Regions from separate parts of the Pseudomonas sp. NUPR-001 genome, predicted to be linked through region 1. Evidence: predicted binding sites of a transcription regulator. Region 1 holds the regulator's gene; the other holds the start of a gene.
The links. Region 1 encodes FliA, which starts transcription of late flagellar genes. Its sites were predicted from a motif close to CTAAAGTTTNNNNNNNNNNNGCCGNTAA; they were not measured.

Region 1 (14,267 bases):
CATTCCCCTATCCCTCAAAAACCGCCTTCGGCGGCGTGCTCTGTGCGATCGCAGTTGCGACCGATTATTTTTGGCTGACGTGCAGTTGCTTGACGGCGCCGCTGGCGATCAACTCGGCCAGCTCGGCAACGTCGAGCAACGCGCACATGTGTTCGATGACCGTGCCAGCCAGCCAGGGTCGCTGGCCACGCTGGCTTCGCCATTTGATCTCGTTGGGGTCCAGGCGCAGCGATCGGCTGACCTGATGCACCGCCAGCCCCCATTCATAACCCTGCACCGAAATCACGTACTGCAGGCCCTGACGGAAATCGTCGCGGTAGCGGTCGGGCATGACCCAACGCGCGGTATCCAGCACTTTCAGGTTGCCGCTCTGGCTCGGCAGGATGCCCAGAAACCAGTCGGGCTGGCCGAACAGCGGTGTCAGCTCATGACCGGCCAGTGAATAGATCGAACCCAGGCATACCAGTGGCACCGCGAGGGTCAGACCGGCGACGTCGAACAGCAAACATTCAAACGGCTCGGCCGCCCAGGCCGGGCGCCCGTCAACGGTTTGCGGCGGCTGATTGGCGGCTGGCGGCAGGTGTACCTGTACCAGAGGCTCAATCGGTTCTGGCGACTCGGCCAGCACCTCAATGGTGGCAGGTTCAGGTTCAGGTTCGGGCTCAGGCAGGCGCACCGGCAGGATCGCGGGCAACACCACAGGCGCAGGCTCGGCGAACGGCAATGGCGCTAGCGCCACCACGACCGGCCGTTGCGTCTGGGCGACCTGGGCATCACGGGCCTGCTCCTCGAGCACGGCAGCCTGAAAGTCATCGATCTCGACCGTCGGCTCAGCCAGCTCGACGTCTTCTGTGGCCTCGTGCAGCAAGCCATCGAGGTACGACTGCAGCGCCAGTTGCGGGCCGGAGGCAAGCGTGTGCGGACGGTTCATCAGGCCACCTGCTGGGCAAGGTTGTGCGACAGCAGGTGCTTGAGCAGCGCCCGGTAGGCGACTACACCGCGGCTCTTGCCATCGAACTGCGACGGCGTCAGGCCCGCCCGGCTGGCATCGCGCAAGCGCGTATCAACCGGGATATAGCCTTGCCAGATGTTCTCTGGGTAAGCATCGCGCAGCACCCGCAAGGTGCCCATGGAGGCCTGGGTGCGGCGGTCGAACAGGGTCGGCACGATGTGGTAAGGCAGCGCCTGCTTGCGCGAGCGGTTGACCATCGCCAGGGTACTGACCATGCGCTCCAGGCCCTTGACCGCCAGGTATTCGGTTTGCACCGGAATCACCAACTGCTGGCTGGCCGCCAGGGCGTTGACCATCAGCACACCGAGCAAGGGCGGGCTGTCGATGATGGCGTAGTCGAAATCCTGCCACAGCTGCGCCAGAGACTTGGCGATCACCAGGCCCAGCCCGCTTTGCCCGGGTGACTGGCGTTCAAGCACCGCCAACGCCGTGCTCGAAGGCAACAGCGAGATGTTTTCATCACTGGTGGGCAGCAGCAGCTGACCGGGCAGGCCTTCCGGCACCGCGCCTTTGTGCAGAAACAGGTCGTAGCTGCTGTGTTCCAGGGTGTCCGGATTGTGCCCGAAGTAGCTGGTCATCGAGCCGTGCGGGTCAAGGTCAACCACAACCACGCGCTTGCCCGCTTCGGCCAGCAAACCGGCCAGGGCGATGGATGTGGTGGTCTTACCGACGCCACCTTTTTGATTGGCTACTGCCCAGACTCTCATTACGTTGCTTCCTCCCGGTATGACAACCTGCCCCACCGGGAACGGTTATAGGGTCGGTGACGGAGGATTGACGCGATTGCCCCCCACCGTCGGTGATACCGCTGGCGGTGCAGTTTGTGTGCCAGCCCGCTGCATTGCCGCATCCGGCGTGGCATTGGCACTGCCGGTACCGGTCAGGCTGCGGCGCACTTCCAGGTTACGGGAAATCACCAGCACCACCCGCCGGTTGCGTGCGCGGCCCTCTGCGCTGGCGTTGCTGGCAATCGGCTGGAACTCGCCGTAGCCAACCGAGGCCATGCGCGCCGGGTTGACCCCTTGCATGGCCAGCAGGCGGACGATGCTGGCGGCACGCGCCGAAGACAGCTCCCAGTTGGTCGGGTACTGCGCCGTGCGGATCGGCAAGTCATCGGTAAAGCCTTCGACGTGTACCGGGTTGGCGAAGGGCTTGAGAATGTTGGCGACCTTTTCGATGATGTTGAACGCCACATCGCTGGGCATCGCATCACCACTGCCAAACAGCAGCGCGGAGTTGAGCTCGATTTCAACCCACAGCTCGTTGCCACGCACCGTCATCTGGTCAGATTTGATCAGGTCGCCAAAGGCATCGCGCACATCATCGGTGATGGTTTTCAGCGGGTCACTGCTGGTTTGCGCCAGCCCCGCATCGACCTGATCGCTGTCTTTGATCAGCGGCTCGGCCGGTTTGACGGTCAGTGGCCGTTCTTCACCGATGGGGATCGGCCGCATGCTTTTCTCAGGGTCGTTGAACACCCCGATCAGGGCCTGGGAGAGGATCTTGTACTTGCCCTCATTGATCGAGGAAATCGAGTACATGACCACGAAAAAGGCGAACAGCAAGGTGATGAAGTCGGCGTAGGACACCAGCCAGCGTTCGTGGTTTTCGTGTTCCTCGGGTTGTCGACGGCGGGCCATGTATTACTCCATGAAGCCCTGAAGCTTCAGCTCGATCGAGCGTGGGTTCTCACCTTCGGCAATCGACAGCAGCCCTTCCAGGAGCATTTCCCGGTAACGCGACTGACGCATGGCCAGCGCCTTGAGCTTGTTGGCAATCGGCAGCAGGATCAGGTTGGCACTGGCCACACCGTAGATGGTGGCCACGAATGCCACGGCGATACCGTTGCCCAGCTGCGAAGGATCGGCGAGGTTGCCCATGACATGAATCAGGCCCATGACCGCACCGATGATGCCGATGGTCGGGGCATAGCCGCCCATGCACTCGAACACCTTGGCCGCCTGGATGTCACGGCCTTCCTGGGTGTAGAAATCCACTTCCAGAATGCTGCGAATGGCTTCCGGCTCGGCACCATCAACCAGCAGTTGCAGGCCTTTGCGGGCGTAAGGGTCCGGCTCGGCATCAGCGACACCTTCCAGGCCCAGCAAGCCTTCCTTGCGCGCCGTCAGGCTCCAGTTGACCACCCGATCGATACCGCCAGCGAGGTCGATGCGCGGCGGAAAGATGATCCAGCGGACAATCTGCAAGGCACGCTTGAAGGCGCTCATCGGCGACTGCAGCAACGCCGCCGCCAGGGTACCGCCCAGTACGATCAAGGCCGCCGGGCCGTTGATCAGTGCCGACAGGTGACCACCCTCAAGGTAGTTGCCGCCGACAATCGCGACAAACGCCAGGATGATGCCGATTAAGCTCAAAACATCCATCAGACGCACGCCTCAACCAGGTGCTTGCCGATTTCATCGAGGCTGTACACCGCATCGGCAAGGTTGGCTTTGACGATCGCCATCGGCATGCCATAGATCACGCAACTGGCTTCATCCTGAGCCCACACCGTGCTGCCGCCCTGCTTGAGCAGGCGTGCGCCTTCACGGCCGTCGGCGCCCATGCCGGTCAGCACCACCGAGAGCACCTTGTCGCCATAGGACTTGGCCGCCGAGCCGAAGGTGATATCCACACACGGCTTGTAATTCAAACGCTCGTCGCCCGGCAGAATCTTCACCGCACCGCGACCATCAATCATCATCTGCTTGCCACCCGGGGCCAGCAGCGCCAGACCAGGACGCAGCATGTCACCGTCTTCGGCCTCTTTGACGCGGATCTTGCACAGCTTGTCCAAACGCTCGGCAAAGGCCTTGGTGAACGCCGCCGGCATATGCTGAATCAGCACGATAGGTGCCGGAAAACTGGCAGGCAGTTGCGTCAGCACCCGCTGCAGCGCCACCGGGCCGCCGGTCGAGGTGCCAATGGCCACCAGTTTGTAAGGCTTGCGCTTGGGCGCTGGCGAACTGGCCACAGCTGCCGCGCGAACCGGCGCTGCCGCACGAGGTGCAGCGCTGCTGCCCAGGCTACTGACGCTTGGCTGAGCCGCCGCTGCCGGTTGCGGCGCAGGGGCGGCATAGCTGCCCAGACGGCGGTTACTGCGCGAAATGGTATGCACCTTTTCGCACAGCATTTGTTTGACCTTCTCCGGATTGCGCGAGATGTCTTCGAAGTTTTTCGGCAGGTAATCGACCGCACCGGCATCCAGGGCGTCGAGGGTCACCCGCGCGCCTTCATGGGTCAGCGAGGAGAACATCAACACCGGGGTCGGGCAGCGCTGCATGATGTGACGTACAGCGGTGATGCCATCCATCATGGGCATTTCGTAGTCCATGGTGATGACATCGGGCTTGAGCGACAGTGCCTGGTCGATCGCTTCCTTGCCGTTGGTCGCGGTACCGACGACCTGAATAGTCGGGTCCGCTGAAAGAATTTCCGAGACACGGCGGCGGAAGAAACCGGAATCATCCACCACCAGGACCTTGACTGCCATAAACACTCCATTAGGGGGCGCGGCGTGCAAGCCGCGCCACCAGAATCAAATACGCCGGGCGGCGTAACGCTTGAGCATGCTCGGCACGTCGAGGATCAGCGCAATGCGCCCGTCACCGGTAATGGTGGCACCCGACATGCCTGGCGTGCCCTGGAGCATCTTGCCCAGCGGTTTGATGACCACTTCTTCCTGGCCCACCAGTTGATCGACGACAAAGCCGATCCGCTGGGTGCCCACCGAAAGGATCACCACGTGCCCTTCGCGTTGCTCTTCATGAGCGGCGGAACTGACCAGCCAGCGCTTGAGGTAGAACAGCGGCAAGGCTTTGTCGCGCACGATCACCACCTCCTGGCCGTCGACCACGTTGGTGCGCGACAGGTCCAGGTGGAAGATTTCGTTGACGTTGACCAGCGGGAAGGCGAATGCCTGGTTGCCCAGCATCACCATCAGGGTCGGCATGATCGCCAGGGTCAGCGGCACCTTGATGACGATCTTCGAGCCCAGGCCCTTGGTCGAATAGATATTGATCGAGCCGTTGAGCTGGGAGATTTTGGTTTTCACCACGTCCATGCCCACGCCGCGGCCGGACACGTCGGAAATCTCGGTTTTGGTCGAGAAACCCGGGGCGAAAATCAGGTTGTAGCATTCGGTTTCGCTGAGACGGTCGGCGGCGTCTTTGTCCATCACCCCGCGCTTGACCGCGATGGCGCGCAGGACGTTAGCGTCCATGCCCTTGCCATCATCGGAGATCGACAAGAGGATGTGGTCGCCTTCCTGCTCGGCCGACAGCACCACTTTGCCGCCACGCGGCTTGCCTGCGGCTTCACGCTCTTCCGGGGTTTCGACACCGTGGTCGACGGCGTTGCGCACCAAGTGCACCAGCGGGTCGGCCAGGGCCTCGACGAGGTTCTTGTCGAGGTCGGTTTCTTCACCGACCAGCTCCAGGTTGATCTCTTTTTTCAGCTGCCGGGCCAGGTCGCGAACCAGGCGCGGGAAGCGCCCGAAGACCTTCTTGATCGGCTGCATACGGGTTTTCATCACCGCGGTCTGCAGGTCGGCGGTCACTACATCCAGGTTCGATACCGCCTTGGACATGGCCTCATCGCCGCTGTTCAGGCCCAGGCGCACCAGACGGTTACGCACCAGCACCAGTTCGCCGACCATGTTCATGATCTCGTCCAGGCGCGCAGTGTCGACGCGTACGGTGGTTTCCGTTTCGCTGACCGCGTGTTTGTCGGCCGCCGCAGGGGCTTGCCGCGCAGGCGCCGCAGCCTTGGCCGGTGCAGCAGCTGGTTTGGCAGCAGGTGCAGGCGCTGGTGCTGCCGCAGGCTTGGCAGCGACAACAGCGGCAGCCGGAGCTACGGCAACAGCCGCCGGGGCAACGCTGTCGGGGGTGAACTTGCCTTTACCGTGCAGTTCATCGAGCAAGGCTTCGAATTCATGCTCGGAAATATGATCGCCCGACGTCGCCTCAGGCGCGGGAGCGGCAGCCGCGGCGGGCGCAGTTGCACCTGGCAGGGCATCGACGGCAAAGTTGCCCTTGCCATGCAGTTGATCCAGCAGCGCTTCAAACTCGGCATCGGTGATTTCGTCGGTAGCGCCTTGCGGCGCCTCCTGCGCGGGTGCCGCTGCGCTGATGCTGTCGGGCGCGAACTGGCCCTTGCCATGCAACTGATCGAGCAGCGACTCGAACTCGGCGTCGGTGATTTCGTCACTGGCCGCTTCAGGCGCCTGCACCTGAGCTTCGGCTTCGGCCTTGACCGCATTGAGCGAGTCCAGCAGTTGCTCGAATTCGGTGTCGGTAATGTCGGTGCTAGCTTGAGCTTCAACGACCGGTTCAGGTTCGGGCGCTGGTGCTTGTTCGGCAGCAGCAGCAGGCTCGGCCAGACGCGACAGCGCCGCCAGCAACTCAGGCGTAGCCGGGGTGATGTCGCTACGCTCACGCACCTGACCGAACATGCTGTTGACCGTGTCCAGGGCCTCCAGCACCACGTCCATCAGTTCCGCATCAACGCGACGCTCACCCTTGCGCAGGATGTCGAAGACGTTTTCGGCGATGTGGCAGCACTCCACCAGCTCGTTGAGCTGGAGGAAGCCGGCGCCCCCTTTTACAGTGTGAAAACCGCGAAAGATTGCATTGAGCAGATCGGCATCATCCGGACGGCTTTCCAGCTCGACCAGTTGCTCGGACAGTTGCTCAAGAATCTCGCCGGCTTCTACCAGAAAATCCTGAAGGATCTCTTCATCGGCGCCGAAGCTCATTAAACGTGCTCCCTAAAAACCCAGGCTGGACAGCAGATCGTCGACATCGTCCTGACCGGACACAACGTCTTCACGCTTATCGGCATGAATCTGCGGACCTTCACCCCGAGTCGGATGTTTTTCTTGATCTTTCTCAGCGCGCAGCTGCTGGTGGTCATGTTCGATACCGGCAAAGCGGTCGACTTGACTGGCCATCAGCACAAGCTTGAGCAGATTGCTTTCTACTTCGGTGACCAGCGCGGTAACACGCTTGATCACCTGCCCGGTCAGGTCCTGATAGTCCTGTGCCAGGAGAATGTCATTGAGGTGACCGGCGACCTTGCGGCTACCCTCCTCGCTACGTTCCAGGAAACGGTCGATGCGGTGCATCAGCTCGCGGAACTCCGGGGCCGCCACTTCGCGGCGCAAGAATCGCTGCCAGTCGGTGCGCAGGTCACGGGCTTCATCGCTGAGCTCATGCAGCACCGGGGTGCTTTCCTCAACCAGATCCATCGTGCGGTTGGCCGCCCCTTCGGTCAGCTTGACCACATAGGACAGGCGCTCGGTGGCATCGGTGATCTGCGAGACTTCCTCGGCCTGCGGCATTTGCGGGTCGATCTGGAAGCTGACGATCGCGCTGTGCAGCTCTCGCGTGAGCTTGCCGACTTCCTGGTACAGGCCACGGTCACGGGTCTGGTTCAGCTGATGGATCAGTTGCACCGCGTCGCCGAATTTGCCGCGCTCAAGACTGTCGACCAGTTCGTGAGCGTGCTTCTTCAGTGTCGACTCGAAGCCGTCCAGTGATGAATGTGTTTGCTCCATAGCGCCCCCGTGGCGTGTCTTAGCTGTTGACGCGCTCGAAGATCTTCTCGATCTTTTCTTTCAGCACTTGCGCGGTGAACGGCTTGACCACGTAGCCATTCACACCGGCCTGGGCGGCTTCGATGATTTGCTCGCGCTTGGCTTCGGCAGTCACCATCAGCACTGGCAGGTGCTTGAGGCGCTCGTCGGCACGCACTTTGCGCAGCAGGTCGATACCCGACATGCCTGGCATGTTCCAGTCGGTGACGAGGAAATCGAAATGGCCGCTTTCGAGCATCGGCAGTGCAGTGTTGCCGTCATCCGCTTCCTGGGTATTGGTGAAGCCCAGGTCACGCAACAGGTTCTTGATGATCCGCCGCATCGTCGAAAAATCGTCGACGATGAGGATTTTCATGTCTTTGTTCAATTAGACCTCCAAGCAGTCTTTAACGCGTTCAGCGCTGAACGCGCATTCAATCAATTCGGGCACTACATTTCGCGACTGCATTGAACCTGCGTTCAACGCGCCCGCCATTCCCCCAGGCGACTGCGCAAACGCGCCGCGCACTGACTGTGCAACTGGCTGACGCGCGATTCGCTGACCCCCAGGACCTCACCGATTTCCTTGAGGTTCAGCTCTTCGTCGTAGTACAGCGCCAGCACCAGACGCTCACGTTCAGGCAAGTTGGCGATGGCATCGGCCAGCGCCGCCTGAAAGCGTTCGTCTTCCAGATCGCGCGAAGGCTCGAGCTGGACACTGGCGCCGTCCTCGTGCAGTCCTTCATGTTCGCCGTCCTGCAACAGGTCGTCGAAACTGAACAGGCGACTGCCCAAGGTGTCATTCAAAATCCCGTAGTAATCATCGAGACTCAATTGAAGTTCGGCAGCAACTTCGTGATCTTTAGCGTCACGGCCGGTTTTTGCTTCAATTGCACGAATCGCGTCGCTGACCATGCGGGTATTGCGGTGAACCGAACGCGGTGCCCAGTCCCCTTTACGTACTTCGTCCAACATTGCCCCGCGGATGCGGATACCGGCGTAGGTCTCGAAACTGGCACCCTTGCTCGCGTCGTATTTGTTGCTGACTTCGAGCAAGCCGATCATGCCGGCCTGGATCAGATCTTCCACCTGCACACTGGCCGGCAAGCGTGCCAGCAAGTGATAGGCGATACGCTTGACCAACGGTGCGTAACGCTCGATCAACTCATACTGGCCATCGCGCGAAGCCTTGCTGTACATCCGATAGCCGCTGGCGTTCATAGCACCGGTCCCGCGCTTGTCGGTTGCACCAGGCGCTCGACAAAAAACTCCAGATGACCACGCGGGTTGGCTGGCAGCGGCCAGGTATCGACCTTCTGAGCAATGGCCTTGAATGCCAACGCGCACTTGGAACGCGGAAAGGCTTCATAGACCGCTCGCTGCTTCTGCACCGCCTTGCGTACGCATTCGTCGTAAGGCACCGCGCCGACGTATTGTAGGGCGACGTCAAGGAAGCGATCCGTGACCTTGGTCAACTTGGCGAACAGGTTGCGCCCTTCCTGAGGGCTCTGCGCCATGTTCGCCAGCACGCGGAAACGATTCATACCGTAATCGCGGTTGAGCAGCTTGATCAGCGCATAGGCGTCGGTGATCGAGGTGGGCTCATCGCACACCACCAACAGCACCTCTTGCGCCGCACGGACAAAACTGACTACCGAGTCACCAATACCCGCAGCGGTATCGATCACCAGCACATCGAGGTTGTCGCCGATCTCGCTGAACGCCTGGATCAGGCCGGCATGTTGGGCAGGCGCCAGGTGCACCATGCTCTGCGTGCCCGAGGCCGCCGGCACGATGCGTACACCGCCGGGCCCCTGCAGCAGCACGTCGCGCAGCTCGCAACGGCCTTCGATGACGTCGGCCAGGGTGCGCTTGGGCGTCAGTCCCAGGAGAACGTCGACGTTGGCCAGGCCCAGGTCGGCATCGAGCAGCATGACCCGACGGCCAAGCTCTGCCAGCGCCAATGACAAATTCACCGACACATTGGTCTTGCCGACGCCACCTTTACCGCCGGTTACGGCGATCACCTGTACGGGATGCATGCTACCCATGTTTGCTTATTACCTTGTCTTGCTTAGACCGAGGCCACATGACCGGCTGCGCTTTCAACACCTGAAAAATGCCTGGCAGTCCATCAATGCAGATACTTTGCAACGTCTTCACAATCACCTCAGCCAACTCGCTTGCCGGGGCTGTGGTAGAGATCAGCGAACATATCGGCCATCGCCTCTTCGCTGGGCTCGTCTTGCATCTGCACACTCACTGCGCGGCTAACCAACTGGTGGCGGCGCGGCAGGTGCAGGTCGTCAGGAATGCGCGGACCATCGGTTAGATAGGCCACAGGCAGTTCGTGACTGATCGCCAAGCTCAGGACTTCCCCGAGGCTGGCCGTTTCATCAAGCTTGGTCAGGATGCACCCGGCCAGCCCACAGCGTTTGTAGCTGTGATAAGCGGCCGTCAGCACCTGCTTCTGGCTGGTGGTCGCCAGCACCAGATAATTTTTAGACGCAATACCGCGTCCGGCAAGGGTTTCCAGCTGCATCCGCAAAGCCGGATCGCTGGCTTGCAGACCGGCGGTATCGATCAGCACCACGCGCTTGCGCAGCAGTGGGTCCAGTGCCTGCGCCAGCGATTGCCCCGGGTCGACATGGGTCACCGAGACATTGAGGATGCGCCCCAGGGTTTTCAATTGTTCCTGGGCACCGATACGGAAACTGTCCATGCTCACCAGTGCCAGGTTCTGCGCGCCGTATTTGAGTACGTAGCGCGCTGCCAGCTTGGCCAGCGTAGTGGTCTTGCCCATGCCCGCCGGGCCGACCATGGCAATCACGCCACCTTCTTCGATCGGCTCGATCTCTGGCACATCGATACGCCGCGCCAGGTGCGCGAGCAGCATGCGCCAGGCATGACGCGGCTCTTCGATGCCCGCGGTAAGGTCCAGCAGCTCGCGCGCGATCGGCGCAGACAGACCAATGCGTTGCAAACGCCGCCAGAGGTTGGCTTGCTGTGGCTGGTTGCCCTGCAACTGGCTCCAGGCCAACGAGCCCAGCTGAACTTCGAGTAACTCGCGCAGGCCAGTCAGTTCGCTGCGCATGGCATCGAACAGACGCGGGTCAACCGGCGCAGCGGCTGCAGCCACCGGGGCCGCAGGCGCTTCAACCTGTGGCTCGACCAGTGGCTCGGAAGCGGTCAGCGGCAAACCGGCAAACAGTTGACGGTTGCCTTCCTCGCTCTCGGAGCGGCTGCTGAGCTCGGCCTGTGCCGTGACTATCCGCGACTGGGTCTTGCGCAGCTCATCTTCGAGCTCGACGTTCGGAACCCGTGGCGCCAGGGCGGACAGCTTGTAGTCCAGCGCAGCCGTCAGCTCGACACCGCCAGCAATCCGTCGGTTACCGATGATGGCGGCATCAGCCCCCAGCTCATCTCGAACCAGCTTCATGGCCTGACGCATATCGGCGGCGAAAAAACGCTTAACTTGCATAACCCACTACCTCAGCCGTTGGGGCCTACTGTGGCAACGATGGTAACTTGCTTGTTGTCAGGTATTTCCTGATACGCCAAAACATGCAAATTCGGTACAGCCAGGCGGCCGAAGCGCGACAGCATTGCCCGCACTGGTCCTGCGACCAGCAGGATCGCCGGTTGCCCCTGCATCTCTTGACGCTGGGCAGCCTCGATCAACGAACGCTGAAGCTTTTCAGCCATGCTCGGTTCAAGAAGAACACCGTCTTCCTGACCTTGCCCGGCCCTTTGCAGACTATTGAGCAAAATCTGTTCCAACCTTGGCTCAAGGGTGATCACAGGCAGCTCGGACTCAACGCCAACAATGCTTTGCACGATTGCGCGACACAATCCGACGCGCACCACTGCGACCAGCGCGGCGGTATCTTGACTCTTGGCCGGATTGTTGGCGATAGCCTCGGCAATGCTGCGAATGTCACGCACCGGCACTTGCTCGGCGAGCAACGCCTGCAGGACCTTGAGCAGGCCTGACAATGTAATGACGCCCGGCACCAACTCTTCGGCAAGTTTCGGCGAGGCCTTGGCCAGCACCTGTAGCAACTGCTGCACTTCTTCATGGCCGATCAGCTCATGGCAGTGCTTGTGCAGAATCTGGTTCAAGTGGGTGGCAACCACGGTACTGGCGTCCACCACGGTGTAGCCCAGCGACTGCGCCTGGCTGCGCTGATTGACGTCGATCCACACTGCCTCCAGGCCAAAGGCCGGATCACGTGCGGCGATGCCGTTGAGGGTACCGAAGACCTGCCCCGGGTTGATCGCCAACTCGCGGTCCGGATAAATCTCGGCCTCGGCCAAAATTACCCCCATCAGGGTCAGGCGATAGGCACTGGGCGCCAGGTCGAGGTTGTCGCGGATGTGCACCGTCGGCATGAGAAAGCCCAGGTCCTGGGAGAGCTTCTTGCGCACCCCCTTGATTCGCGCCAGCAACTGCCCACCCTGGTTGCGGTCAACCAGCGGAATCAGCCGGTAACCGACTTCCAGGCCGATCATGTCGATCGGCGTCACGTCGTCCCAGCCCAGTTCCTTGGTATCGATGGCCCGCTGCGGCGAGGGGAGCAGGTCCTGCTGACGCTGCACCTCTTCCTGCGCCTTGATCTTGGCCTGTTGCTGCTTGCGCCACAGCAGATAAGCGCCGCCACCGGCCAACGCACCCAGGCTCAGGAAGGCGATATGCGGCATGCCTGGCACCAGGCCCATGACGATCATCACGCCCGCCGACACTGCCAGCGCTTTAGGTGACTCGAACATCTGCCGATTGATTTGCTGGCCCATCTCTTCGGAGCCAGAAGCACGGGTCACCATGATCGCTGCGGCGGTGGACAGCAGCAGTGATGGCAGTTGCGCCACCAAACCGTCACCAATCGCCAGCAAGGCATACACTTTGCCGGCGTCGGCAAAGTTCATGTTGTGCTGGAACATACCGACCAGAATGCCGCCGATCAGGTTGATGAACAGAATCAACAGGCCAGCGATGGCATCACCGCGGACGAACTTGCTGGCACCGTCCATCGAACCGTAGAACTCGGCCTCAGACGCCACCTCGGTACGACGCGCCTTGGCCTGGGCCTGATCGATCAAGCCGGCGTTGAGGTCGGCGTCGATGGCCATCTGTTTACCGGGCATCGCATCGAGGGTGAAACGCGCGCTCACCTCGGAAATACGCCCGGCACCCTTGGTCACCACCACAAAGTTGATGATCATCAAAATGGCGAATACCACGATACCGACCACGTAGTTACCGCCGATCACCACCTCGCCGAAGGCCTGAATCACCTTACCGGCGGCAGCGTGACCGTCGTGACCGTGGAGCATCACCACCCGCGTGGAGGCCACGTTCAGGGCCAGGCGCAATAGCGTCGCTACCAGCAAAATGGTCGGGAACGCAGCGAAATCGAGGGGGCGCAGGGCGTAAACACAGACCAACAACACCACAATCGACAAGGCAATGTTGAAGGTAAAAAACACATCGAGCAGGAACGGCGGGATCGGCAACATCATCATTGCCAGCAGCACCAGCAACAACAGCGGCACACCCAGATTCCCCCGACCTAAACCGGCCAGGTTGTTACGGGCACTGTTGATTAACTGAGAGCGATCCACCGGTATTCCTCGTCTAGCTCAAGCAAAACTTTGACGCGTTTGACGCGCGCAGCGCTGCCTTTGCAAGAAGCTTTCCAACTTTGCGAAATACAGTGTTTTTGCCCGGTGGGAGCGGGCTTGCCCCGCGATGGCGGTGTGTCAGTCGGTACGCCTCGCGGGGCAAGCCCGCTCCTACAGGCGTTAGTCGTGCTGCAGGTCGGGAGGGATCGGCAGGTCTTTGAGCGGCTCCGGCGGCTTGCCTTTGCCCGCGCGGTATTGGCGGATCTGGTAGACGTAGGCCAATACCTGGGCCACCGCCAGGTACAGGCCTGCGGGGATTTCTTGCTCAAGCTCGGTGGAGTAGTAGATCGACCGCGCCAACGCCGGCGATTCCAGCACCTGGATCTTGTGCTCGTTGGCAATTTCGCGGATTTTCAGGGCGATGAAGTCGGCACCTTTGGCCAGCAACAACGGCGCACCGCCCTTCTCCGGGTCGTACTTGAGCGCTACGGCGTAGTGCGTCGGGTTGGTGATGATGACGTCGGCATCGGGAATCGCCGCCATCATCCTGCGCTGCGAAGCGTCGCGCTGCAGCTGCCTGATGCGCTGCTTGACCTCCGGTTTACCCTCGCTGTCTTTGTATTCATCGCGAATTTCCTGCTTGGTCATCAGCATTTTCTGATGCGTTTGCCACAGCTGGATCGGCACGTCGATCGCCGCGATCAACAGCAGCCCGGCGGCCATCCACAAGGCACTCCAACCCACCACCTGGACACCATGGATGATCGCTTGATCCAACGGCTCGTTGGCAATCGCCAGCAGGTCGTCGCGGTCTGCCGAGAGCACCACCAGGGCGACGATCAGAATCATGAAAAACTTGGCCAGCGCTTTGAGCAACTCGGACAGGGCATTGACCGAGAACATCCGCTTGATCCCGGCCATAGGGTTCATGCGGCTGAATTTGGGCTCCAGCAAGCTGCCGGAAAACAGGAAACCACCCAGGGCGACCGGGCCGATGATCGAGGCCACCAGCAACACCAGCAACACCGGCTGGATGCTCAACATCGCCGACTTGCCAGC
Region 2 (15,710 bases), 1.0 Mb from region 1:
CGAAGCGCGTTCCCAGCCACGCACTTACCTTGAGCACGAATTGGGGGAACGCTTTGACGCCAGCATGATCGACGCCTTTCTTGAGGCTGCGCCACGCATGGTGTCTTTTTTCGAACGCCATACCGCGCTGCAATTTGCCGATGGCAACGGCATTGCCGATATCCATGGTCGAACCCCGGGTGCCGGTACCGGTGGGCGTTCGGTGATTGCCGCGCCCTATGACGGACGCGAGGTCGCCAAACTGCTCAAGCGCCTGCGCAAGACAATGCGCGAAACGTCGTTCCTGGGCATGCCGATCATGGCCGGCAAAGACCTCAACGCGTTCCTCACCCTGACCCGCTCGTGGCGCTCCCTGCTGCATGTGAGCAAGCGCTTCTGCCGCCACCTGCTCGACCTGGCGCAATACGGCCGGGCGATGCAACTGGTCAACGGTGTAGCGCTGGTTGCACGTTTGGCCAAGTCAGCGCAAGACCTCGGCGTGTTGCTCTGGGAGTCGGCCCCTGCCAGGCAGTTGCTACAGGAACAGGGCCGGGTCAGCGGCGCGGTGGTCGAGACGGCGCGTGGGCCCGTCAGCATTCATGCGCGAAAAGCCGTGGTGCTGGCGGCCGGTGGATTCGCCAACGACATCGAGCGGCGCAAAGCGCTGTTCCCGCGAACCCCAACCGGCCACGAACACCTGGCCCTGCCGCCGCTGGGCGCCAGCGGTGATGGCTTGCGCCTGGGCGAAAGTGCCGGAGGCCAGGTAGCTGACGACCTGCACAGCCCGGTGGCCTGGGCGCCGGTTTCGCGGGTTAACCACAAGGACGGCAGCAGCGGACACTTCCCGCACATTATCGAACGCGGCAAACCCGGCATCATCGGGGTGTTGGCCAACGGCAAACGCTTCGTCAACGAAGCTGACGGTTACTACGACTATGTCAGCGCCATGGTCGCCCAGGCACCTGGAGAGAAGGTCGAATCCTGGTTGATCTGCAGCCACGCCTTTCAACGCCGCTATGGCCTGGGCATGTCGCGGCCGTTTCCCTTGCCTGTGCAGCCATTCATCCGTTCCGGTTATCTGAAGTGCGGCCACAGCATCGAGGCCCTGGCCACGGCGTGCGGCATCGATCCACAAGGGTTGTCTGCCACACTTGCCGAATACAACCTGCACGCGCGCAACGGCGAAGACCCGCTGTTCGGCCGCGGCTCGACGTCTTACAACCGTAAACAGGGTGACGCCCTGCACGGGCCCAACCCTTGCGTCGCGCCGATCGAGCAGGGGCCGTTCTACGCGGTGAAAGTCGAGCCAGGCTGCTTTGGTACTTTCGCCGGGCTCAAGACCAACGAGCATGCCCAGGTGCTGGACAGCCAGCGTCAGCCGATCAGCGGCTTGTATGCGGTGGGGACGGACATGGCCAGCATCATGGGCGGGTTTTACCCGGCTGGCGGGATCAATCTGGGGCCAGCGGCAACCTTCGGCTACATCGCCGGGCGGCATATTGCCGGGGTGACGGAGTACGAATGATCGCGGTGAACGCAACACCATCCGGTAGAAGCGGGCTTGCCCCGCGATAGCGGTGTGTCAGTGCTATCGCTTCGCGGGGCAAGCCCACTCCTACCTGTGGGAGCGGGCTTGCCCCGCGATAAAACCAACCGCAATCAGAAGTCGAAGAACACCGTCTCGCCTTCGCCCTGAATACGGATATCAAAGCGGTAGGCCAGCTTGCCGTCCACTTCACAACGGCTCGCCACCAAAGTCTCGCGCCGCTGCGGCTGTTCGATCAGGTTGAGCACCGGGCACTGGGCATTGGCCTGGGCCTCGTCATCGAAGTACAGGCGCGTGTGCAGGTGGATGTTGATACCACGGGCAAACAGGCTGATGTTGATATGCGGTGCCATCGGCACCCCGGCAGCGTTACGCACGACGCCAGGCTTGATGGTGTGCAATGTCCACTCACCGGCGTCAAAGGTGGTCGCCGTGCGGCCAAAACTGTTGAACGGCTGTTCCAGGTCGAAGTCGCCCTGGTACTGACCATTGTGGTCGGCTTGCCAGAACTCCAGGAACGAGTCCCTGACCAGGTGGCCGTTGCCGTCATAGACATTGCCGAACACCAGAATGTGTTCACCCGGCGCATCGGTGCGGGCCATGCAGTTCCAGATTTCCTGATCGCGGGTTGGGTTGCCTGCCGCTTCCAGGGCCAAGCCGATGTGTACGTAAGGGCCTGCGGTTTGCGAAGGCGTTTCCGGCAGCAATTGAGTAGGCATGGGACGCTCCTCAGCAGTTTTCGAAGTGAGTCTTGCGCTGGCCGCGCAGGACGATGTCGAAGCGGTACGCCAGGCAGTCCATCGGGTTGGCGTTGCTCATGTCCAGGCGCGCAATCAGGCTCTGCACCGCATCCGGATTGGCAATCGATTTGACGATCGGGCACATCGGAATCAGCGGGTCGCCTTCGAAATACAGCTGGGTAATCAGACGGGTCGCAATCGACGGGCCGCTGATCGAGACATGCACATGCGCCGGGCGCCAGTCATTGGGGCCGTTACGCCATGGGTACGGGCCCGGCTTGATGGTGCGGAAACTGTAGTAGCCCTCGCTGTCGGTCAGCGCGCGGCCGACACCACCGAAGTTGGGGTCCAGCGGCGCCAGGTAGCGGTCGTTCTTGTGGCGGTAGCGGCCACCGGCGTTGGCTTGCCAGATTTCCACCAGGGTGTGCGGGATTGGCTTGCCGTACTGGTCGCAGACACGGCCGGCAATAATGATCCGCTCACCGATCGGCAGCCCACCGTTGTTGAAATTGAGCAGCAGGTCGTGATCATGCTGACCGAACTTCAGGTGAGAAAAGTCCGGCCCTGTGCTTTCGCTGATCGACTGAGGAATGCTCACCAGCGCCTGACGCGGCGAACGGGCAATGGAAGTTTTGTAATCCGGCGTGAAGGCCTTCGGGTGCCAGTTACGATCACGGATAGCGAAGCGACTGTTGTCTTGCACAGACATGCCGTTCTCCTGTCTTGGAATTATTGGAACACCTGAGCGTGGCAGGCGAGCTTGCAGTTTCCGGCATGTCCGCTGTGGAGAACATTGAAAAGAACCCCTGCATGCATAACCAATAGGTTATGAAAGACGCAGTAATCCCACGGAGCTACGCCGGGTGAACTAATCTTCTAGCTCATGTTTTCAAGCGCTGGAGAGCACTCATGCAATGGCGAAAAGGCAGGCGTAGCGACAATGTGGTCGATGCCCGTGGCGAGGGCGGTGGCGGCATGCGCTTCGGCGGTGGCAAGGGCCTGAGCATCGGGGCGATTCTGTTGATAGTCGGCATCGGTTGGATCACCGGGCAAGACCCGCTACAGATCCTCGGCCAATTGACCGGGCAGATGGGCCAGACCAGTGCGCCGGTCAGCACCGGCACCGGCAAGGCGCCACCGGCCAACGATGAGCAGGCCGAGTTCGTCGCCTCTATCCTCGGCGATACCGAGGACACCTGGCGGGCGATCTTCGCCCAGGCTGGCCGTCAGTACAAAGACCCGACCCTGACCCTGTTCAGCGGCCAGATCAACTCAGCCTGCGGCTTCGCCTCCTCGGCGGTCGGCCCGTTCTATTGCCCGGCTGACCAGAAGGTTTACCTCGACATGAGCTTCTTCCGCGAAATGGAGCAGCGCTTTGCCGCAGCGGGCGATTTCGCCCAGGCGTATGTGATTGCCCACGAAGTCGGTCACCATGTGCAGACCTTGCTTGGTGTGTCGACCCGGGTTCAGGCGGCGCGCCAGCGTGGCGAACGCATGGAAGGCGACAACGGCCTGCTGGTGCGTCAGGAGTTACAAGCCGACTGCCTGGCCGGTGTCTGGGCTTACCAGGCCCAGCAGCGCCTGAACTGGCTTGAGCCCGGCGATATCGAAGAAGCCCTGAACGCCGCCAATGCCATTGGTGACGACCGCTTGCAGCAGCAAGGCCAGGGTAGCGTAGTACCGGATTCGTTCACCCATGGCACCTCGCAGCAGCGCGTACGCTGGTTCAAGACCGGCTTCGCCAAAGGCGACATCAGCCAGTGCGATACCTTCTCCGCCCGCGCACTTTAAAGGCGCCCGCCTGACCCGCGGCAGGGCCCTTCCCTGCCGCGGAAACACTCTGAAACTTCCCCTGAATATTTTTGCTGAAAAAGCGTTTCAGCTCCGCCGCAAGTGGCCGATACACCTTGCTCAGAGCATCGGCTGGCCATCAAAAACAACAACCTTCCAGCGATATGGATCAAGACGCACAACGTTCCTGGAGGGATTACATGAATAGATGGTTTGCCAATATCAGCCTCAACCTGAAACTCGGCCTGGGCTTCGGCCTGGTGCTGCTGCTCACCGGCCTGTTGGCCTTGACCGGCTGGAACAGCATGGGTGGGCTGATTGATCGCAGTAACTGGATGAGTGACATCACTCAGCTCAACAGCGACCTGGCCGAACTGCGTGTCACCCGCCTGCAGTACATGCTGACCAACGGCGACGATGCCGCCGCTGGTAATGTCCAGGTCAAGCTCAACGCCTTCAGTGCACAGCAACAAAAGCTGCTCAAGAACTTCAAGAGCCCAGAGAACGTCAAACTGCTCCAGGACCTGGGCCTGACCATCAGCGAGTACCAGGTTTCGATCAACAAAATGCGCGCAGGCTACAAAACCAGCCTTGCCGCACGCGATGCGATGAACCTGGCCGCTTCCCGTGCCATCGAGCTGGTCGAAGCGATCAACCGCGACATCCTCGCCCTGCCCGAAACTGACGCCAGCCGCCTGGAGCAGTTCCGCACCATCACCCAGGCCAAGGAGCAACTGTTCCAAGTGCGTCTGGCCGTGCGCAGCTACATTGCCGATATCAGCAGCGAAACCGAACAACTGGCGCTGCGCCAGCTTGATAATGCGCTGGCCGAGATCGCCAGCCTGAACCGTCAGATGCCAGCCGAAGCGGCGCGTATCCAGCAGTTCGAAAGCGCCGTACTGGCCTACCGTGAGGCTGTTCGCCAGTTCCGCGACGCCACCGCCGACGTTGCCGTCGCCCGTCAGGAAATGACCGTACAAGGTGCAACCATCGTCAAGACCAGTAATGCGCTGTACAAGATCCAGATTGAACGCCGCGACAGCGAAAGTGCTCAGGCCCGCACCCTGCAACTCACCGCAACCCTGCTGGCCTTGCTGGCCGGCGTGCTGGCGGCGGTCATCATCACTCGCCAGATCACTCGCCCGCTGCGCGAAACCCTGGCCGTGGTCGAACGCATCGCCACTGGCGACCTCAGCCACAACCTGCACGTCACCCGCCGCGACGAACTGGGCGTACTGCAACAAGGCATTCAACGCATGGCGGCGACCCTGCGTGACCTGATCGGCGGCATCCGCGATGGTGTCACCCAGATCGCCAGCGCCGCGGAAGAGCTGTCGGCGGTCACTGAAGAAACCAGCGCCGGGGTCAACAGCCAGAAAATCGAGACTGATCAGGTTGCCACGGCCATGCACGAAATGGCGGCCACCGTGCAGGAAGTCGCGCGTAATGCCGAGCATGCCTCCTCTGCGGCCACCGACGCCGATGCGCAAGCGCGGGCCGGTGATCAAGTCGTGGCCGAGGCGATCAGCCAGATCGAACGCCTGGCCGAAGAAGTGCAGCGTTCCACCGAAGCCATGGCCCTGCTGCAACAGGAAAGCCAGAAGATCGGTAGCGTCATGGACGTGATCAAATCGGTGGCCGAGCAGACCAACCTGCTGGCGCTGAATGCCGCCATCGAAGCGGCCCGTGCCGGTGAAGCCGGTCGTGGCTTTGCGGTGGTGGCCGACGAAGTGCGCGGCCTGGCCCAGCGTACGCAGAAATCGACCGAAGAGATTGAAGAGCTGGTCGCCGGTTTGCAGAGTGGGACGCAGCAGGTGGCCAATGTGATGCTGGGTAGCCGTAACCTGACCGAAAGCAGTGTCGACCTGACGCGCAAAGCCGGCGCTTCGCTGGAGAGCATCACCCGCACGGTGTCGAACATCCAGTCGATGAACCAGCAGATCGCCGCTGCTGCTGAGCAGCAGAGCGCCGTGGCTGAACAGATCAGCCGCAGCATCGTTAACGTTCGTGATGTGTCAGAGCAGACAGCGGCGGCCAGCGATGAGACGGCGGCCTCCAGTGTTGAGTTGGCGCGGTTGGGTAATCAGCTGCAAACGTTGGTCAGTCACTTCCGCGTGTAAAAAATCGCGGGGCAAGCCCGCTCCCACCGGATAAGTCTGGTGGGAGCGGGCTTGCCCCGCGACAAATTCAACGCTTACTTAACCACCTGCCCCACCCCACGCCCACGTGGGTCAGAAGCGGTTTCCAGCGCGGTGCCATTGACGCGAATGGCCTGGATATCGCCCATCTCCCAGCCCTGATCCTCCAGGGTGTAGCCCATCTTCTTCAGCTCATCAGCGACCTTGCCGGTCAGTGGCGCATAAGCGTCGAAGTAAATGGTGTCTTTGGGCAGCAACTGGTGATGCACGCGCTGCGCCGCCACCGCTTTCTCCAGCGGCAGGTTGTAGTCGTACAGGTTGTTCAGCACCTGGAAGATCGAGGTGAAGATCCGCGAACCACCCGGCGTACCCAGTACCAGGGTGACCTGGCCATCACGGGTCACCAGGGTCGGCGCCATCGACGACAGCATGCGCTTGCCCGGCTCGATGGCGTTGGCGTCACCACCGACTACACCGAAGGCGTTAGCCACACCCGGCTTGGAGCTGAAGTCGTCCATCTCGTCGTTGAGCAAGAAGCCTGCGCCCTTGACCACCACACCACTGCCGTAGTCCCAGTTCAGGGTGTAGGTGTTGCTGACGGCGTTGCCGTCTTTGTCAACGATGGAGAAGTGCGTGGTCTGGTGCGGTTCCAGGCCTGGGCGGACTTTCTCGGTTTCCGAGATGGCGTTCGGGTTGACCTCTTGAGCGCGCTTGGCGATGTAGTCCTTGGCGATCAGCTTATCCACCGGCACCTTGGAAAACGCCGGGTCTCCCAGGTAGTCGGCACGGTCAGCGAACACGCGCTTTTCGATTTCCGCCAGCAAGTGAATGTAGCGCGCCGAGTTCAGCTCCACGCCTTTGAAGTCAGCCGCACGGTTTTCCTTGATGCCCAGCAGCTGCGCCAGCGCGACACCACCCGAACTTGGCAGCGGTGCGGTGTAGACCATGTTGCCGCGCCATTCGATGCCCATCGGCTCACGCCACACCGCCTTGTAATCCTTGAGGTCGTCTTTGCTGATCAGGCCTTTGTCCGCCTGCATCTGCGCAACCAGCAGGTCGGCGGTTTTGCCCTGATAGAACTCACTGACGCCCTTGTCGGCAATGCGCTCCAGGGTTTGCGCCAGCTCCGGCTGCTTGAAGGTCTCGCCAACTTTCATGGTGCCGAAGTAGTCATTGAAGTTGGTGCTGTCCTTGAACAGGCCCAAGGCATCTTCGCGGTACTGATACTGCTTGGCAGCAATCTTGAAGCCGTTCTTCGCGTAGCCCACCGCCGGGGTGATCAGCTCAGCCCAGGGCAGCTTGCCAAACTTTTGATGCGCCTCCCACAAGCCCATCACCGTACCGGGTACACCAGCTGCGCGGGCACCGACCAGGCTCAGGTTCTCGATAATTTCGCCTTTTTCGTCCAGGTACATGTTGCGGCTGGCAGCCTTGGGCGCAATTTCGCGGTAATCAAGGAAGTAAGGCTTGCCGTCCATGTACAGGGTCATGAACCCACCGCCGCCGATGTTGCCGGCTTCGGGGTAGGTCACGGCCAGGGTGAAGGCCGTGGCGACGGCGGCGTCTACCGCGTTACCACCTTTTTTGAGGATTTCGGCGGCCACCTGTGCACCATATTGATCGGGTGCAGCCACCGCGCCACCTTCCAGTGTCACGGCGTAAGCCGATGAGCTGGCGATTATCGCGGCACTCAGGGCCAGGGATCGGAACATCACAACGTGCATGAGCGCTTCCTTGGTGTTGTTTTCGTTGAACAGCCATTAAGGCTTATGTCGGAAAACTAATCAAACACCGCTGGCGTTTTCGCCGCTCGCAGGAAGGTTCTGTCGCAAGCCGATTATTCAGCAGGCGTAGGCCGCCAGCTTGTGCTGGATGAAGTCGAGGAAGCACTGGATGCGCAGGGCAAGCTGCGAGTTGCGGTAGTACACCGCGTTGATCGGTTGGCGATAGCCGCTGTTGTACTCGGGCAACACCACCTGCAGACGCCCGCTGCGGATATCTTCATGGGTCATGAAGTGCGACAGGCAGGCGATGCCCTCACCGGCCAGCGCCAGCTCGCGCAAGGTTTCGCCGCTGGAGGCCGAGACACTCGGGCGGATCAGCAAGCGGTCACCCTCGACATGGCGCAGCGGCCAATGATTGAGGGTTTCGGTCTGGGTAAAACCGAGCAGCGAATGCGCCTGCAAATCTTCGACCCGCTCGGGGGTGCCATGCCGCGCCAGGTACTCGGGGCTGGCCAGCACGATCAAGGGGCTGCAGCCCAGCGAACGGGCATGCAGGCTGGAGTCGGCCAGCTCGCCGATGCGGATGGCAACGTCGGTGCTCTGCTCGATCAAGTCGATGATCTGGTCACTGGTGTTGAGTTCCAGCTGGATCTGCGGATACAACGCGCGGAACTCACCGACCCACGGCACGATGGCATGCAACATGAACGGCAAGGCCGCATTGATTCGCAGGCGACCTGAAGGCGTTTGATGGTGCAGCGACAGGTGCTCTTCAAGCTCATCCATTTGCTGCAGGATCGCCTTGGCCCGCTCGAAGAAGAATCGCCCTTCTTCGGTCAGGTCCATGCGCCGTGTCGTACGGTTGATCAACGTGGTGCCGAGCTTGGCTTCCAGGCGCGACAACGTTCGGCTGACCGCCGAAGGCGTCTGCGCATTGAGCTCGGCGGCGGCAGAAATCGAGCCGCACTCGATCACCGAGACGAACACCTGCAATTCATCGGACCTGACTTTCACGGCTGTATCCCGGAGATGGCAACAACCGTGATAGATAGCCGCTTGCCACGGCCTGCGCAAGACTTCATCAGGCCGGGATCTGGAAAACCCGGGCCAGATGTTGCTCGTAGGCCGCCACGGCGGCTTCGACATTCGGGCGCTTCATCACATCGACGGCCAGGTAGGTTGGCAGTGCGCTCATGCCGAGGAACTGGTTGGCCTTGTGGAATGGGAAATACACCGCATCCACACCTTTGCCTTCGAAGAAATCCGTGGGGTCGTCGAACGCCTGCTGCGGAGCGTTCCAGGTCAGCGAGAGCATGTACTGCTTACCGTGGATCAGGCCACCACTGCCGTACTTCTGCGATGCATCGGAACGGGTGCGACCGTCATTGGCGTAGAGGCTGCCGTGACCGGCGGTAAACACCTCGTCCAGGTATTGCTTGACGGTCCAGGGTGCGCCCATCCACCAACCTGGCATCTGATAGATGATCACGTCAGCCCAGAGAAACTTCTGCACTTCTTCAGCGTTGTCATAACCGCCGTCGATGTAGGTGGTCTTGATATCGAAACCGGCGCGATCGAGAAACGCCAGGGCCGCTTCATGCAGGGTCTCGTTGAGACGGCCATCGGAGTGGGCGAACTTTTTACCGCCATTGAGCAGCAGAACTTTTTTCATCACGTGCCTCATCTGTGGTTCGATCCGCGGCGGTGTCTGGAACGGCCCGGCTCGGGTGAATTGGAATGGCGGCAGATTAAGGAAAGCAAGGTGATGGAAAAACCGTCGATGGTGCAAAAAACTTTTGACTGAAAAGCACGAATCAAGCAGACATTATTGAAATAAAATCAGCGCATCCCCACCAGAGGTCAACCTCATGAGCGAACCTTACGGCTTCATTCTCAAAGCCAAGACCCGCCCGGAAAAAGCTGAAGCCTTCGAAACCCTGTTTCGCGCCTATGTCGAACCGAGTCGTGCCGAGCCCGGGTGCATCGAGTACCACATGCTGCGTGACAAGCAAGACCCGAGCCTGTTCGTGTTCTACGAAATCTGGGCCAGCAAGGCTGCACTGGACGAGCACTCAGCACTGCCGCACATGCAGCAGTTCTTCGAAAAACGCATGGACTACCTCGAACGCGACTTCGACATTCAACTGATCGACATGCTCAGCCCATCCTCGGCTAGCCGTTAAACAGCAGGTGTGCGCCAAGTAGTGCCAGGCCGACGAAGAAGCACCGTTTGAACAGCACGGCACTGATGCGCTGGCGCAACCACTGGCCAGCGAGCATGCCCAGTAGCGCCGGAAACAGCACCAGCAAGGATGCCCCCAACGCCTCGACACCGAGCGAATCTTGCCCGGCCAGGCCCAAGGCCAGTGCCAGGGTCGAAACCGTGAACGACAGGCCCAACGCTTGCACCATCTCGTCACGGTTCAACCCCAGGCTCTGCAAGTACGGCACCGCCGGGATCACAAACACCCCGGTGACCGCAGTGACCACGCCGGTGGCCAGCCCACACATCGGCCCTGCCACACGCTCCCATGCCGGGGGCAAGCACACAGCCGGGCCGAACACGCCATACAACGCATAGACCAGCAACGCTGCACCCAGCGCGTGCGCTGCCCACGCGCCAGTGTTGATGCCCAGCCAGGCGCTGCCAGCCACGGTTCCGACAAAGATCATCAGCAACATTGGCCACAATCGACGCAACAGGGCTGACAGGTGAGCGCCTGCGCCGAGTTGCCAGAGGTTGGTCAGTGTCGACGGCACAATCAGCAACGCGGCTGCCTGCGCTGGCGGCATAGCCAGCCCGAGCAGGCCCATGGCAACGGTGGGCAGCCCCAGGCCGATCACCCCCTTGACCGCACCGGCCAGCAGAAACGTGAACACCACCAGCAGCGACAGCGCCGGGCCGAGTGCCTGATAAAAGCCAAATAAGGTTGTCATAGGCCCATCCTGCCTGTGCAGCGGGCCGCTGAAAATCTGCCATATACTGAGTCAGACTATTGCTCAGGCAGAGGCACATGCATTTCGATCTGATTGACCTGCAACTGTTCCAGCACACCCTGGAGTGCGGCAACATCACCGCTGGCGCCCAACGCAGCCACCTCTCGCTACCGGCTGCCAGCGCGCGGATTCGCGCCATGGAGGCATCCCTGGGTACGCCCTTGCTGGAGCGTAATCGCCGTGGCGTACAGGCAACCTCGGCAGGCCAGGCGCTGCTGCAGCACGCGCGCTTGATCGGCCAACAGGTGGAGCGTTTGCAGTTCGATCTGGCGCAGTACGCTCAAGGCCTGCAAGGCCAGATCCGCCTGCTGTGCAATACGGCGGCGCTGAGCGAATACCTGCCTGAACGGCTGGCAAGCTTTCTCGCCAGCTACCCGGCCATCACCCTCGACGTTCAGGAGCTGCCGAGCCTGCGCATCGTCCAGGCCATCACCCAGGGCGCGGCGGACCTTGGCATCATCTCCACTGCCGCCAGCCACGAGCATTTGCAGACACAGTTCTTTCGCGACGACCCATTGGTATTGATCATGCCGCCTGCTCATCCGTTAGCGGCACACGGCGACCTGCGTTTTGCCGACACGCTGGAACAGGGATTCGTCGGGTTGTCGTCTGACAGCGCGTTGGCGCTGCATCTGGAGCAACAGGCCTTGCAACTCGGGAGACGTATGCAGGTGCGGGTCAGGGCCGAGAGCTTCGACGGGGTCATCCGCATGGTGGCTCACGGTGCCGGGCTAGGCGTGGTGCCACTGGCCGCCGTGCGCCGCTGGCAAGGCGTGCTGGAACTGCGCAGTGTGGCGTTAAAAGACCCCTGGGCCAATCGCCAACTGTTGCTCTGCGCCCGAGACTTTCTGAACCTGCCCGGCCACAGCCAAGCCTTGGTCGGCCACTTGGTAGGAGCGGGCTTGCCCCGCGATACGATGTGACAGACAGCCCACCATCGCGGGGCAAGCCCGCTCCTACCCAAAAAAAATATCGCGAGCCCCCTCCTCACCCACCCGGTGCGCAGTTACAGGTGGGTGTGGAACGGGAGTCGCGATAAAGTCCGCCTCGTTACTCTGGTTTGCGGTAACTCTCGACAATGGCCGAGAAGTCCTTGCCGCCGTCACCGCGCAGGCTCATGGCCTGGTAAAGCTGTTGTGCTACGGCACCGAGAATCACCGGCTGATGCGCCTGACGCGCCGCTTCAGTGGCCAGCCCCAGGTCCTTGAGCATCAGCTCGGCACCGAACCCTCCGGTATAACCGCGAGACGCAGGTGCCGTCTCGATGATCCCCGGCCACGGGTTGTAGGTATCAGAACTCCAGCAACGCCCGGTGGAACTGTTGATGATGCCCGCCAGCACTTTGGTGTCGATGCCCAGCGCATTGCCCAGGGCCATGGCCTCGGACACACCGACCATCGAGATGCCCAACAGCAGGTTGTTGCAGATCTTGGCAATCTGCCCGGTCCCTACCGCACCGCAATGCACAATGTTGCGGCCCATCTGCGCCAGCACCGGTTGCAGCGTGGCGAACAGCTCATCGCTGGCACCGACCATAAAGGTCAGGGTACCCGCCGCTGCGCCACCGGTACCGCCAGACACCGGGGCATCAGCCAGGTCTACGCCCTGTTTGGCCGCCGCTGCGGAAACATCACGGGCGGTCTGCGGGTCGATGGTGCTGCAGTCGACCACCGGCGTACCGGCACGCACACCGGCCAACACGCCGTCTTCACCCAGGTACACACCGCGCACATGGGCCGCAGCTGGCAGCATGGTGATCACCAGCTCGCTCTGCTGCGCGGCATCACGCGGCGAGCTGCTGATTTGCCCGCCCAGCTCGGCAAGCTCGGCCAGCACCGTCTTGTTCAGGTCGAACAGGTTCAGTTGATGCCCGGCCTTGATCAGGTTGCGTGCCATGGGCGCGCCCATATTTCCCAGGCCGATAAATGCGATACGCATGATGCAGCTCCTTAGCGCAGGCTGATGGTGGTGTTCACACCGTCGTTGACGCTGTCGTCATCAAACCAGCGGCTGGTGACGGTCTTGGTCTGAGTGTAGAACTGCACCACTTGCTTGCCGTATGGGCCCAGATCACCCAGCTTCGAGCCGCGGGAACCGGTGAAGCTGAAGAACGGTACTGGCACCGGAATCGGGATGTTGATACCCACCTGGCCCACATCGATTTCGTTCTGGAATTTGCGCGCCGCAGCGCCGCTTTGGGTAAACAGGCCAGTGCCGTTACCGAAGGGGTTACGGTTGACCAGGGCAATCGCCTCATCGAGGGTATCGACCTCCAGCACCACCAGTACCGGGCCGAAAATTTCCTGGGTGTAGATCTGCATGTCGGTGGTCACCCCGGAGAACAGGGTCGGGCCGACAAAGTTGCCTTGCTCGTAGCCCGGCACGCTGACGTCGCGGCCATCGAGTTCCAGCTTGGCGCCTTCCTTGATGCCGCTCTCGATCAAGCCCAGCACACGCTCCTTGGCACGCTTGGAAATCAGTGGGCCAACGTCAGTGCCTGGCTCGCTGCCGGCGTTGACCTTGAGGTTGGCCGCCAGTTCTTTCAGTTCCGGCAGCCACTCACGCGCCTTGCCCACCAGCACCGCCACCGAGGTAGCCATGCAGCGCTGACCGGCAGCACCGAAACCGGCGCCGACCAGGGCATTGAGGGTTTGCGTACGGTTGGCATCTGGCAGCACCACCGCGTGGTTCTTCGCGCCCATCATCGACTGCACACGCTTGCCATGCTGGCCCGCGAGGTTGTAGACGTGGGTGCCCACTTCGGTAGAACCAACGAAGGAAATCGCCTTGATATCGGTGTGAGTGCACAGGGCATCGACCACCTGCTTGCCGCCGTGTACCACGTTCAGTACACCGGCTGGCACACCGGCTTCCAGCGCCAGCTCGACCAGCATCATGGTCGACAGCGGGTCCTGCTCGGACGGCTTGAGCACGAAGGTGTTGCCGCAGACGATCGCCATCGGGAACATCCACAGCGGGATCATCGCCGGGAAGTTGAACGGGGTAATACCGGCGCACACACCGATGGGCTGGCGCAGGGTGTAGGTATCGACACCACCGGCAACGTTCTCGGCAAACTCGCCCATCTGCAGGCTGCCAATGCTGCAGGCATGCTCCACCACTTCCAGGCCGCGGAAAATATCGCCTTCGGCGTCGGCAATGGTTTTGCCCTGCTCGGCGCTGAGCACCACGGCAATGCGCTTGGAGTGCTCACGGATCAGCGCTTGCAGCTTGAGCATGATGCGCATACGCGCGCCAATCGGGGTATCACGCCAGGTTTTGAAGGCACGTTGGCCGGCAGCGATAGCCGCGTCGACTTCTTCAGCGGTGGCAAACGGCACACGCGCCAGCACTTGCTGGGTGGCCGGGTTGACCACGTCACGCCACTCAGTGGTTTTCGACTCGACCCACTGGCCGTCGATCAGCAGCTTGACCTGCTCGACCTTGGTCTGGTCGGGAGTAAGGGATGCGTTCATGTGCGTTCTCCTGAAATTGTTGTTTGGGAGAGATCGACGCCGCCGGGTCTGTCACGACGGACGCTTGGGTCTAGGGGCTGATTTGGAGTATAGATGTGCAAAGATCCTATAAGAACGAACATAAAAACCGGACCAACATGCAAAAAAACATCACCTCCCTGGGCTCCCTGAACTGGGATGACCTGAAGTTCTTTCTTGAAGTGGCGCGAACCCGCAAGGCCAGCAGCGCGGCCAAACGCCTGGGCGTGGACTACACCACGGTGTCGCGGCGCATCAGTTCGCTGGAAGGTGCGCTGGGTACCCTGCTGTTCGAGAAATCGCGGACCAACGGCTTTGTTCTCACCGCTGAAGGGCAGCGCCTGCTGAGCTATGCCGAGTCAATCGAAAGCACCCTGCACATGGCCTGTGAGCAGGTGTCAGGGTCCGGTGTGGCGCTCTCCGGGCATGTGCGCATGGGCTGTACCGAAGGCTTTGGCAGTTTCTTCGTCACCCCGCAACTGAGTCATTTCGTCGACACCTACCCGGCGATCTCGGTAGACATCCTGCCGCTGCCGCACTTCATCAGCCTGTCCAAGCGTGAAGCCGATATCGTCATTGCCCTGGAACGCCCGGAGCATGGCCCCTACGTGTGCTGCAAGCTGTGTGATTACCGCCTGCGCCTGTACGCCACCCAGGAATACCTCGACAACCACGCGCCGATCACCCGCAGCAGCGACCTGGCTGACCATCAGTTCATCAGTTACGTCGACGACCTGGCTTTCAGTTCAGAGTTGCTGTACCTGGCCAACCTGATCCCGGCGGCCAGCGCCAACCTGCGCAGCACCAGCGTGATTGCCCAGTATGTGGCTGCGCAACAAGGCCGTGGGCTGGCGATTCTCCCGTGTTTTCTGGCCGCACAGGATCCGCGCCTGGTGGCGATCCTGCCGCAAGAGGTGGAGATTACCCGGCAGTTCTGGATGTACTGCCGCGAGGACTTGAGGAAACTCAAGCGAATTACCCTATTGTGGGATTACATCCGCAATGTCACTGAGCGCAACGCACCACTATTGATGGGTGAGTCGCGCCAGATTGTCTTCGCTGATTAGTCAGATGCAACCACGATAGCAACGCGGCGGTTTTCCATACGCCCGGCGCTGGTGTCGTTGCTGGCCACCGGAACGCGGCTGCCCAGGCCACGGGTTTCGATGTTTTCCGGGCGCATGCCGATAGCGCTCAACGCATTGGCAACACTCTTGGCCCGGCGCAGTGACAGTTGCTCGTTGTACGCGGCACGGCCGGAAGCGTCGGTGTGTCCGTCAACCCGCACGCGCTGGATATCC

Region 2: ACP6KB_RS24380 (methyl-accepting chemotaxis protein) is a predicted target of FliA. The motif match lies at 4,142-4,169, and genes of this name have one in related genera.

The regions. Positions count from the first base shown of each region.
Region 1 covers NZ_CP197353.1:4,277,651-4,291,917, forward strand. Annotated here, with positions in the region: gene ACP6KB_RS19460 (chemotaxis protein CheW) at 1-3, opposite strand, end outside; gene ACP6KB_RS19465 (CheW domain-containing protein) at 65-931, opposite strand; gene ACP6KB_RS19470 (ParA family protein) at 931-1,719, opposite strand; gene motD (flagellar motor protein MotD) at 1,765-2,652, opposite strand; gene ACP6KB_RS19480 (flagellar motor protein) at 2,656-3,396, opposite strand; gene ACP6KB_RS19485 (protein-glutamate methylesterase/protein-glutamine glutaminase) at 3,396-4,505, opposite strand; gene ACP6KB_RS19490 (chemotaxis protein CheA) at 4,551-6,767, opposite strand; gene ACP6KB_RS19495 (protein phosphatase CheZ) at 6,780-7,568, opposite strand; gene ACP6KB_RS19500 (chemotaxis response regulator CheY) at 7,588-7,962, opposite strand; gene fliA (RNA polymerase sigma factor FliA) at 8,067-8,807, opposite strand; gene fleN (flagellar synthesis regulator FleN) at 8,804-9,637, opposite strand; gene flhF (flagellar biosynthesis protein FlhF) at 9,757-11,067, opposite strand; gene flhA (flagellar biosynthesis protein FlhA) at 11,079-13,208, opposite strand; gene flhB (flagellar biosynthesis protein FlhB) at 13,389-14,267, opposite strand, start outside.
Region 2 covers NZ_CP197353.1:5,290,993-5,306,702, forward strand. Annotated here, with positions in the region: gene ACP6KB_RS24360 (FAD-dependent oxidoreductase) at 1-1,504, shown strand, start outside; gene pcaG (protocatechuate 3,4-dioxygenase subunit alpha) at 1,639-2,244, opposite strand; gene pcaH (protocatechuate 3,4-dioxygenase subunit beta) at 2,255-2,974, opposite strand; gene ypfJ (KPN_02809 family neutral zinc metallopeptidase) at 3,175-4,056, shown strand; gene ACP6KB_RS24380 (methyl-accepting chemotaxis protein) at 4,257-6,176, shown strand; gene ggt (gamma-glutamyltransferase) at 6,251-7,918, opposite strand; gene ACP6KB_RS24390 (LysR substrate-binding domain-containing protein) at 8,036-8,932, opposite strand; gene ACP6KB_RS24395 (NAD(P)H-dependent oxidoreductase) at 9,000-9,590, opposite strand; gene ACP6KB_RS24400 (putative quinol monooxygenase) at 9,787-10,101, shown strand; gene ACP6KB_RS24405 (sulfite exporter TauE/SafE family protein) at 10,091-10,855, opposite strand; gene ACP6KB_RS24410 (LysR family transcriptional regulator) at 10,933-11,838, shown strand; gene mmsB (3-hydroxyisobutyrate dehydrogenase) at 11,966-12,853, opposite strand; gene ACP6KB_RS24420 (CoA-acylating methylmalonate-semialdehyde dehydrogenase) at 12,865-14,391, opposite strand; gene ACP6KB_RS24425 (LysR family transcriptional regulator) at 14,529-15,476, shown strand; gene ACP6KB_RS24430 (OmpA family protein) at 15,473-15,710, opposite strand, start outside.